Regions from separate parts of the Methylocystis borbori genome, predicted to be linked through region 2. Evidence: predicted binding sites of a transcription regulator. Region 2 holds the regulator's gene; the other holds the start of a gene.
The links. The regulator PhoB, encoded in region 2, activates phosphate uptake and scavenging genes when phosphate is short. The targets are predictions, from matches to a motif close to TGTCATNNANCTGTCAT.
Positions count from the first base shown of each region.

Region 1 (5,270 bases), on a different contig from region 2:
CGTCCTAAAGTAACTTTCGCCGTCGCTCCCAAAAATCTGGGAGCCAAAATTCGGGGAGGGGAGCATGTATCATAAGCCAGCCCGCATGTGTGGCTTCGTTTTCGTATCGAGCGCGATATTACTATCTGCATGCGGCGGCGGCGAAAAAGATGAGACGCTCGGACGTCTGATTACCGAATGCCAGATGGCGGCTCATTATGCGATGACGGACTCGTCTCTTACGGACGAAAAGAAGCACTTCGCGATCGGAGAATACGTCGAACGATGCTTGAAAGAAGGCGGGTTGCAACCAGTGAGCGATACGCAAGGCGACGAGTCTTGTGTGGAAAAACCTCGGTCAAGCGAAGACGGCAAGACTTTCATTAAGCCCCTGCAAAAATGTTGGAAAAACCTCAAATCCTCCAAGTGAAACGGGCGGAAGGCATGCGACATGTTTCCCTAGAGTCACCCAATATTTTTGATTGGCTGTAGGGGCATTTGGTTTTCCAAATTTTTTGAAAACCAAGACGCGCCCTTGCAAACATCGAATCAAGCAAGACGTTGATTTATTTTTATAATAATGGTGCCCAGGGGCGGAATCGAACCACCGACACTGCGATTTTCAGTCGCATGCTCTACCAACTGAGCTACCTGGGCGCGCGCCAGCGCGTGGCGTCCGGCGCTTATAGGAAGCGCCTCGCGACTTGTCCAGACCTCTCATTTCGCCGCATCACGGCAAATGGTCATTTGATTTGACCACAGAAACCGGCGCGGGCGCGGCCCTCGACCCGCGCCCTTGCCTCGATCGCCCGCTTCCCCTAGACCCTTGCGCGAGCAGGGAGGCGAAATGAGCAACATCAAAAGGATCGGCCCCGGGCCGCGCATGAGCAAGGCCGTCGTTCGCGGCAACGCCGTTTATACGTCGGGCCAGGTCGCGGAAAAAACCAAGGGCGGATCCGTCGCCGACCAGACGCGCGAAATTCTCGCGCTGATCGACGGGCTGTTAGCCGAAGCGGGCAGCGCCAAGGCGAATATTCTCTCCGCCACCATCTATCTTGCCGACATCGCGGGCTTCGCGGAGATGAACGGCGTCTGGGACCAATGGGTCGACAAGGACAATCCGCCGGCGCGCGCGACGGTGGAAGCCAAGCTCGTCTCGCCCGACTATAAGGTCGAGATCGCCGTCATCGCGGCGCTCTAACGCCGATCAACGGGTTCTCGGGGTCGTAGGCGTAGCGGATCGTCTCGAAGCGCATGGTTCGCGCGTCGATGAGCAGCAGGCGGCCCACGAGACCTTCGCCAAAGCCGACGATCTCCCGCACGACTTCAAGCGCCATCATCGCGCCGACGACGCCGGCGAGGGCGCCGAGCACGCCGGCCTCCTCGCATGTCGGGATCGCGCCTTCGGGCGGCGGCTCGGGAAAAAGGCAGCGATAGGTGGGATTGGGGCCGTCGGCGCCGCTTTCGAAAGGCCGCAGCGTCGTGAGCGAGGCGTCGAAGCCGCCGAGCGCCGCCGTCACCAGCGGCTTTTTTTCATAATAGCAGGCGTCGGAAACGAGATAGCGCGTCGCAAAATTATCCGACCCGTCGGCGACGATATCGTAACGCGCGATAAGCGCGCGCGCGTTGCTCTCGTTAAGACGCAGCGGATGCGGCTCGACGGCGACATGCGGATTGAGCCGCGCGACGGCGTCCCTTGCGCTCTCGACCTTGGGGCGGCCGACGTCGGGCGTCGCGTGAATCACCTGACGTTGCAGATTGGAGAGCGACACGGCGTCGTCATCGACGATCCCGAGGGCGCCGACGCCGGCGGCCGCGAGATATTGCAGCAGCGGCGCGCCGAGTCCGCCCGCGCCGATAATGAGAACGCGCGACTCTTTAAGCTTGCGCTGGCCAGGGCCGCCCACGTCGCGCAGCACGAGATGGCGGGCGTAGCGTTCGATTTCCTCGGGGCTGAGATTCAAGCTGGTCTCCGGCGAAGCCGGGCCGCGAGAGCCCTTGGCTGCGCGGCCGCCGCGGGACCATACAGGCCGCGCCTTGCCGTCTCCACCCAAAGTATGAGGAAGGCGCCAAAGCGGTCGTGACGCCACGCGCTAAGGCTGGACCGCCCGCTGCTTCTCGGCGGCGCGCCGCCGTTCGCTCGCCCCCTGGCCCGAATCGCGCAGCGCCTCGAGTCCCACGCCGCCGAGCGAGGCCGCGCCGCGCGCATAGGCGATATTATCGAGAAACTGCCGGGCGCAATTCTCCCAGGTGAAAGTCAGGGCGTGGGCGCGCGCCGCCTCGCGCTTGATGTCGAGCGCGGCAAGCGCCGCGAGGCGCAGATCGTCGTTCAGCGCCCCGGCCCCGCTCGCGCCAATGACGTCGAGCGGACCCATTACGGGATAGGCCGCGACCGGCAGGCCGCAGGCCATGGCTTCGAGCAGCACCATCCCGAACGTGTCGGTGCGGCTGGGGAAGACGAAGACGTCGGAGGAGGCGTAGAGCGCGGCGAGTTCGGCGCTGGTCTTGACGCCGAGGAAGCGCGCCTGCGGAAATTTGGCCTCAAGCCCCGCGCGCGCCGGTCCGTCGCCGGCGAGGAGCTTCGTGCCGGGAAGATCGAGCTCGAGAAAGGCCTCGACATTCTTCTCGACGGCGAGACGCCCGGCGTAGAGGAAGATCGGCCGGGGAAAATCGAGCGGCGTCGCGGCGTCGGGCGTGAACAGCGCATGGTCGACGCCGCGCGACCAGCGCAGGATGCGCCGAAAGCCGCGCGCGGATAATTCGCGCGCGAGACTTGGCGTCGAGACCATCACCCCGGCGCCGGCGTTGTGGAAGCGACGCAGCGCCGCATAGGCGAGACCGACCGGCAGGCCGAAGCGCGCCTGAATATATTCGGGAAAGCGCGTATGGAAACTCGTCGTAAAGCAGCGGCCCGCGCGCATGCAAACGGCGCGGGTCACAAGCCCGATCGGCCCCTCGGTCGCAATATGGACGTGGTCATAGCCGGCTTCGAGACGCCGGCGGACGGCGCGCGGAGAAGCCAGCGCCAGGCCGATCTCGGGATAGGTCGGCATGGGCAGGGAATTGAAGTCGCGCGGCGTCAGAAAATCGATCTCGACGCCGAGCGCGCGCGCGGATTGCGCCATCGTCTCGAGCGATCGCACGACGCCGTTGACTTGCGGACGCCAGGCGTCCGTCGCGACCAATATCCGCATCAAGCAGCCGCCGCTCTCGGCGCCGGCAGGGCCTTCACGCGCTGGGCGGCCGCCGCCGCCTCGCGTTCGGCGGCCGTGGTCTGCCAGCGTAGGATTTCAAAATGGCCGTCGTCATGCTCGGCGATCGCCGTGCAGCTTTCGACGAAATCGCCGGTGTTGACGTAGAGCTTGCCTTGAATGGTCTTGATCGTCGCGTGATGGATATGGCCGCAAATCACGCCGTCGACATCGCGCCGCACGGCTTCCGACGCCAGCGCGTTCTCGAAATCGCCGATGAAATTCACGGCGTTCTTGACCTTGAGTTTCGCCCAGGCTGAGAGCGACCAGTAGCCGACGCCGAACATGCGGCGGGCGCGGTTGAACCAAGTGTTGACGACAATGGCGAAATCATAGGCCCAGTCGCCGAAGAAGGCGAGCCAGCGGGCGTTGCGCACGACAATGTCGAATTGATCGCCATGGATGACCAGCATGGTCTTGCCGTCGGCGGTCTCGTGCAAGGCGTGGTCGACGACTTCGACGCCGCCGAAATTCAATCCCGTATAATCGCGCGCGAATTCGTCGTGATTGCCGGGAACATAGATGACATGCGCGCCCTTGCGCGCCTTGCGCAGGAGCTTCTGCACCACGTCATTATGCGCTTGCGGCCAGTACCAGCCGTTTCTCAGTCGCCAGCCGTCGACGATATCGCCGACGAGATAGACTTTGTCGGCGTCATTATGCTTGAGAAAGTCGAGCAGCAACTCCGCTTGCGCGCCCCGCGCGCCAAGATGCAGATCGGAGAGAAAGAGCGTTCGATAGCGCTTGACTGCGATTTCGTTCACAGGGTCTAACAATTGCGCCGCCTTGGCCTGCGCGGTTCTGGTGACTTTTCCCATGGCGTTGCTGTCGAGCATGAGCCTTACCGCCTCTCGCCGTCGCCGCTTTGCGTCATTGACCAGATTCGCATCACAGTCAGATGACAGAGGATGGCGGCGCGGCTACAGCGCTCTGCGAATAAGCGGAATTCGGCCTTTCGCCTAAAGCGCGCTCTAGACTTTAAGAATCGATCGCGTGATCCGCGCTCGGGCGACTCCGTCCGGATCCAGCGCGATCTGTGCGAGAGTCCTGAACGGGGTCAAAGGCGTTCGATATTTCGAACGAGATCGGCTATCTTGCCGGCCGGTTTGCATCGGAGAATGCGGGCGCATCCCGAGCGCCTGAAGGATCATGGGCATAGAAGGCCGCGACAAGCAGAAGATCATGGAAGCCGGCGCGCTGGCGCTCTCCGGCCAGCTCGGCGTCACGGTGCAGCGGCTGCGGAAAGCCTATAATCTCTCGCTTTCCGAATTGTCCCAGCAGTCCGGCGTCGCCAAATCGATCATCAGCCAGATCGAGCGCAACGAGACCAATCCGACCCTGGCGACGATATGGCGACTGGCGCAGGCGCTCGACGTTTCGATCGAGCGCGTGCTGCAAACGACCGCGGACGACCCCTTCCTGGAAAAGACCAGCAAGGCCGAGACGCCCATTCTCGTTTCCGACGACGGCAAATGCCGGCTCGCGATCATCGGTTGGATCAAGACGGTCGAATGGCTGCAATGCTATGAATTTTCCGCCGACTCAGGCGGCGTGCTCGAATCGGAGGCGCATCAGCGCGGCTCGGTCGAAAGCCTTTCCGTGCGCGAGGGCGAGCTCGAAGTCGAGGTCGCGGGCGCAAAGTCCAGCGTGAAGGCGGGGGAGACCCTGCGCTACCGATGCGATCGACCGCATATCATCCGCAATCGCGGCGTCGCGCCGGCGCGGGCGACGATGGTGTGCATCATGAAGGCCGCGGCGATGGAATGAGCGGCCCGCCGCAGCTCGGCGGCGGGCGTGTTAGCCCGCTCCGCCGGCGCGCGATCTTCCCCCATCAAGAAGAAGATCAGGACTCGAGTTCGCCCACGTGCTTTTGCGCGTAAAGCTGCACGCCGAGCTGCTTGATCAATTCGAGCTGCGTCTCGAGGAAGTCGATATGCTTTTCCTCGCTCTTGATGACCGTTTCGAAAAGCTGCTCCGAGACCCGGTCATTGATGGAGAGGCAATAAGCGGCGGCTTCCAGATAGTTGTTGCGGGCTTCGA
Region 1 covers NZ_JAZHYN010000048.1:4,763-10,032, reverse strand. The annotation lists gene V3H18_RS13710 (hypothetical protein) at 65-409, shown strand; tRNA gene V3H18_RS13705 (tRNA-Phe) at 561-636, opposite strand; gene V3H18_RS13700 (RidA family protein) at 827-1,180, shown strand; gene V3H18_RS13695 (HesA/MoeB/ThiF family protein) at 1,164-1,943, opposite strand; gene V3H18_RS13690 (glycosyltransferase family 4 protein) at 2,073-3,173, opposite strand; gene V3H18_RS13685 (UDP-2,3-diacylglucosamine diphosphatase) at 3,173-4,066, opposite strand; gene V3H18_RS13680 (helix-turn-helix domain-containing protein) at 4,380-4,997, shown strand; gene bfr (bacterioferritin) at 5,074-5,270, opposite strand, start outside.
Region 1: a site for PhoB is predicted at 4,118-4,134, ahead of V3H18_RS13685 (UDP-2,3-diacylglucosamine diphosphatase). Genes of this name have one in related genera too.

Region 2 (5,270 bases):
AGACAGGCGCCGATCGGAAAGCCGCCGCCAAGTCCCTTGGCGAGCGCGGCGATGTCGGGCGCGACGCCAGCATGTTCGCAGGCGAGGAATGTGCCGGCGCGGCCGACGCCGCATTGAACCTCGTCGAAAACGAGCAGCAGGCCGCGCGCGTCGCAGAGCGCGCGCAACTTCGTCAGAAAGGCGGCGGAAAAGACGCGCAAGCCGCCTTCGCCCTGGATCGGCTCCAGCAGGACGCCCGCCGTTTCATTCGTGATCGCGGCTTCGACCGCCTCGAAGTCGCCGAAGGGAACCTGGTCGAAGCCCTCGAGCGGCGGACCGAAGCCTTCGAGATATTTGGCGTTGCCGCCGGCGGCGATGGTCGCAAGCGTGCGGCCGTGAAAGGCGCCCTCGAAGGTGATCAGCCGATAGCGCTCGGGCTGGCCGTTCGCCGCATGATATTTCCGCGCGGTCTTGATCGCGCATTCCACGGCCTCGGCGCCGGAATTAACGAAGAAGACAAGATCGGCGAATGTCGCCGTGCAGAGACGCTCGGCGAGACGCTCCGCCTGAGGGATGCGATAGAGATTGGAGACGTGCCAGGGGGACTCGGCGGCGCGCTTCAAAGCCTCGACGAGATGCGGATGATTATGGCCGAGCGACAGCACGGCGACTCCCGCGCCGAAATCGAGATAGCGGTCGCCGTTCTCGGCGGTCAGCCACGCGCCTTCTCCGCGCGTGAAGGCGAGATCGGCCCGCGCATAGGTCGGAAACAGCGCTGACGTCAAAAGTCCTGCTCCATCAGGCCCGCCGCCGCAGGGGCCAGAAAAACAAAGCGCCGCCTTTTTAGGGCGGCAGTTCAAGACGGGATTTTAAGCTTGCGGCGCGGCGCGGTCAAATCCATGGCGGGCCGTGGTTTGTCGGCGGCGAACCGCGGCGGCAAGCGAGGCTTTGGAGAAGATAAAAATGAGTCTCATGGGCGCCGCCCACAGCGAAAGACTGTTGAGAACCCCCTCTTGCGCTTGCCAGCGGGACTCTCGCGTGATTCAAAATAAATCCATGAGTTTTTAGTGAGCGCCCGCGGCGTGGGTTGGGGCGCGTTCTCTCGAGTGTTGATGCGCGTTTCATCGCCGCTGCGCCTAAACGCCAGCGCTGCGGTCGGGGAAAGACTCCGATCCGCGCTCGACCCGATGGAGGGGAGAATCCAATGTCATGGACCGACGAACGCGTCGAACTGCTGCGCAAACTGTGGACCGACGGCTTGAGCGCAAGCCAGGTGGCCGCTGAACTTGGACCCGGCATCACGCGCAACGCCGTGATCGGCAAGATTCATCGCCTGGGACTCGCCGAGCGGGCGAAGACGGCGGCGGCGCCACGGCCGCGCGCGGCCAAACCGCCGCGTCAGAACCAGGCGCGCATGAACGGCGCGCCCACGCATGGCAATCTCGCTTTGGCCTTCGCGCCGCACGCCCTCGCCGCGCCCCGCGTTGCGCGGGAGGAGGAAGTGGTCATCCCCATTTCGGAGCGCGTGACGCTGATGGAGCTGCGCGAGTCCATGTGCCGCTGGCCGATGGGCGATCCGACGACGCCGGAATTTCGTTTCTGCGGCGGCAAGGCGACGGTCGGCGGCGGACCCTACTGCGGCTATCATGCGCGGGTCGCCTATCAGCCGGCGCAGGACAGACGCCGCGCGCGCGATCAATTGCGGGCGCAACGCTACGCGTGATGCGCGGCGCGTCGCGCCGTCTACGCGCGAACGGCTCGGCGGCGTTCGCGATGCGTAACGAACGTCATGGATGTCGCTCAGGATTTCCGCTCGGGACTGCGCCTCGGCGGGAATGACGCCAAGCGCATGGATCAATCAGATCCGTATCAGTCGTGTCCGAAAGTCTCGTCGAAGGAATAGCCGGCGCCGCGCACGGTGCGGATCGGATCCTTTTCGCGGCCGCGGATCAGCGCCTTGCGGAGCCGGCCGACATGCACGTCGACCGTGCGCTCGTCGATCTCCGCCGACATGCCCCAGACGCTGTCGAGAAGCTGCGCGCGGGTGAAGACGCGGCCGGGCTTCTCCATGAAATATTCGAGCAGCCGGAATTCGGTCGGGCCGAGATGGATTTCACGCCCGCCGCGCCGCACGCGGCGCGTGTCGCGGTCGAGGTCAATGTCGCCGAGCGTGAGCTTAGACGCGACGCGCTCGGGACGGGCGCGACGCAGCAGCGCCCGCACCCGCGCCATGAGCTCTGGCGTCGAGAAGGGCTTGACGACGTAATCGTCGGCTCCGACCGAGAGGCCGCGCACGCGCTCCCCTTCCTCGCCGCGAGCGGTGAGCATGATCACCGGCATGTCCCTCGCGCTGTCGCGCGCGCGCAGGCGCCGGCAAATCTCCAGGCCGGAGACGCCCGGCAGCATCCAGTCCAGAATAACAAGATCGGGCGGCGACTCGGCGAGCCGCAGCTCCGCTTCGTCGCCATTGTCGACATGCTCGACCTGATAGCCTTCCGCCTCCAAATTATAGACCAGCAGCGTCGCGAGCGAGGTCTCGTCCTCGACGAGGAGAATGCGCGGCGCGCGATCGCCTTTCCCGTTCCGCTGAAGGACTGCGGAAGTCGTTTCGTTCATTGCGCCGCCTCGTCCTTGACCCCGAAGTCAGGTGCGCGCGATTTGGGCCGCTCCACCGGCATCGCCTCTCCGGTGACGAGATAGACGACAGTCTCGGAAATATTCGTGGTGTGGTCGCCGATCCGCTCGAGATTTTTCGAGCAGAACAGAAGATGCGTGCAAAAGGAGATGTTGCGCGGGTCCTCCATCATGAAGGTGAGGAGGTCGCGAAACACCGAATCCTCGAGCGCGTCGAGATCGGTGTCGTTTTCCCAGACCGCGCGCGCCCGCTCGGTGTCGCGCAGCGCATAGGCGTCGAGCGCGTCCTTCAATTGCATGGCGGCGATTTCGTGCATCGACTTGAGGCCGACGATGGCGCGCGGCACGCGCGCCTCCGAGGCGATCTTCAGCGTGCGTTTGGCGATGTTCTTGGCGAGATCGCCGACCCGCTCTATGTCGCCGGAGATGCGGATCGCGGCGATGCATTCGCGCAGATCCACCGCGAGCGGCTGGCGCCGCGCGATGGTGAGAATGGCGTTCTCCTCGATCTCGCGCTGCAGCGCGTCGAGCCGCGGGTCGCTGGAGACGACGCGATGGGCGAGATCGATGTCGAAGGCCGACAGCGCGTCCATGGCCTCGGCCAGCATCTTCTCCGCGACGCCGCCCATTTCGGCGATGCGCCGGCCGAGGGCTTCGAGGTCACGGTCATAGGATTTGACGATATGGTCGCTCATGAGCGCCGTCCTTGGATCGCTGGTTAGCCGAAACGGCCGGTGATATAGTCGAGCGTGCGCTTTTCTTGCGGCTTGTTGAACACGTCGTCGGTCTCACCGAATTCGACAAGCTCGCCGAGATACATGAAAGCGGTATAGTCGGAGACGCGCACCGCCTGCTGCATGTTGTGCGTGACGATCGCGATGGTGTAGCGGGAAGACAATTCGTCGATCAGCTCCTCGACCTTCGCCGTCGAGATCGGATCGAGCGCAGAACACGGTTCATCGAACAGAATAATCTCAGGCTGCACCGCCACGCTGCGGGCGATGCACAGGCGCTGTTGCTGGCCGCCGGAAAGACCGAGTCCGCTGGTCTGGAGCTTGTCCTTCACCTCATCCCACAAGGCGGCGCCGCGCAGCGCGGCCTCGACGCGGGCGTCCATGTCGGCGCGCGGCAGCTTCTCGTAGAGCCGGATGCCGAAAGCGATGTTTTCGTAGATCGACATCGGAAAGGGCGTCGGCTTTTGAAAGATCATGCCCACCCGGGAGCGCAACGCGTTGAGGTCGATCGCCGGATCGAGAATATTTTCGCCGTCGAGCAGCACCTCGCCTTCGGCGCGCTGGCCGGGATAGAGATCGTACATGCGGTTCAGGACGCGCAGCAGCGTGGACTTGCCGCAGCCCGACGGGCCGATGAAAGACGTCACCTTATTCGTGTATAGCGGCATGGTGACGTTTTTGAGCGAATGCGACTCGCCGTAGTAGAAGTCGAGATTGCGCATCGAGACTTTGGTCAGCGGTTCCTTTACCTGGGCGATTTGAGCAGCGGCGTTCATTTCGATTTCCTCCGCCCGGCGCTGAGGGCGCGGGCCGCGATCGAGAGAGCGAGAACAGCGACGGTGATGAGCAGCGCGCCCGTCCAGGCGAGTTGCTGCCAGTCCTTGTATGGCGAGAGCGCGAACTGGAAGATGACGACAGGCAGGCTCGCCATCGGCGCGGCGAGGTCGCTGCTCCAGAACTGGTTGTTGAGGGCGGTGAACAGGAGCGGCGCGGTCTCGCCGGAGACGCGCGCGATGGCGAGCAACACGCCGGTGACAAGGCCGGCCTTGGCGGCGCGATAAGCGACCTTGCCGACGACATGGGAGCGCGGCGCGCCGAGCGCCGAAGCCGCTTCGCGCATCGACCCCGGCACCAGCAGCAGCATGTCCTCGGTAGTGCGCACGACGACGGGAACCACCAGCAAGGCCAGCGCCACGGCGCCCGAGATCGCCGAGAAATGCCCGATCGGGTGAACGAGGATCGTATAGACGAAGAGACCGACGACGATCGAGGGCGCGCTGAGCAGAATGTCGTTGATGAAGCGCACAACCACCGTCAGCTTCGTATAGCGTCCATATTCCGCCATGTAAGTGCCGGCCAGCATGCCGAGCGGCGTGCCGATCGCGACGCCGATGAGCGTCATGACGAGCGATCCGGCGATGGCGTTGAGCAGGCCGCCGTCCATGCCCGGCGGCGGCGTCATTTGGGTGAAGACGGCGGGCGAGAGGCCGCGCACGCCCTCATAGACGAGCGAAGCGAGGATCAGGAACAACCAGAACAGGCCGAACACCGCCGCCACCCAGCACAGGGTGATGGAGATGGAGTTGGCGCTGCGGCGTGAGGCGTAAAGCGACATGACTTCGATCTTTCTCACGCTGCCTTCCGCTCGATCCGCATCAGCATGTAGCGCGCGAAAGCGAGGACGATGAAGGTGATGACGAAGAGGATGAGGCCGAGTTCGATCAGCGCCGATGTGTAGAGGTCGCCGACCGCCTCGGTGAATTCATTGGCGATGGTCGCGGAAATGGTCGTGCCCGGCGCGAGCAGCGAGCCTGATATCTTATGCGCATTGCCGATGACGAAGGTGACCGCCATCGTCTCGCCGAGCGCGCGGCCAAGACCCAGCATCACCCCGCCGATGACGCCGACGCGCGTGTAAGGCAT
Region 2 covers NZ_JAZHYN010000016.1:24,775-30,044, forward strand. The annotation lists gene V3H18_RS07290 (aspartate aminotransferase family protein) at 1-764, opposite strand, end outside; gene V3H18_RS07295 (GcrA family cell cycle regulator) at 1,184-1,702, shown strand; gene phoB (phosphate regulon transcriptional regulator PhoB) at 1,849-2,595, opposite strand; gene phoU (phosphate signaling complex protein PhoU) at 2,592-3,308, opposite strand; gene pstB (phosphate ABC transporter ATP-binding protein PstB) at 3,332-4,123, opposite strand; gene pstA (phosphate ABC transporter permease PstA) at 4,120-4,962, opposite strand; gene pstC (phosphate ABC transporter permease subunit PstC) at 4,977-5,270, opposite strand, start outside.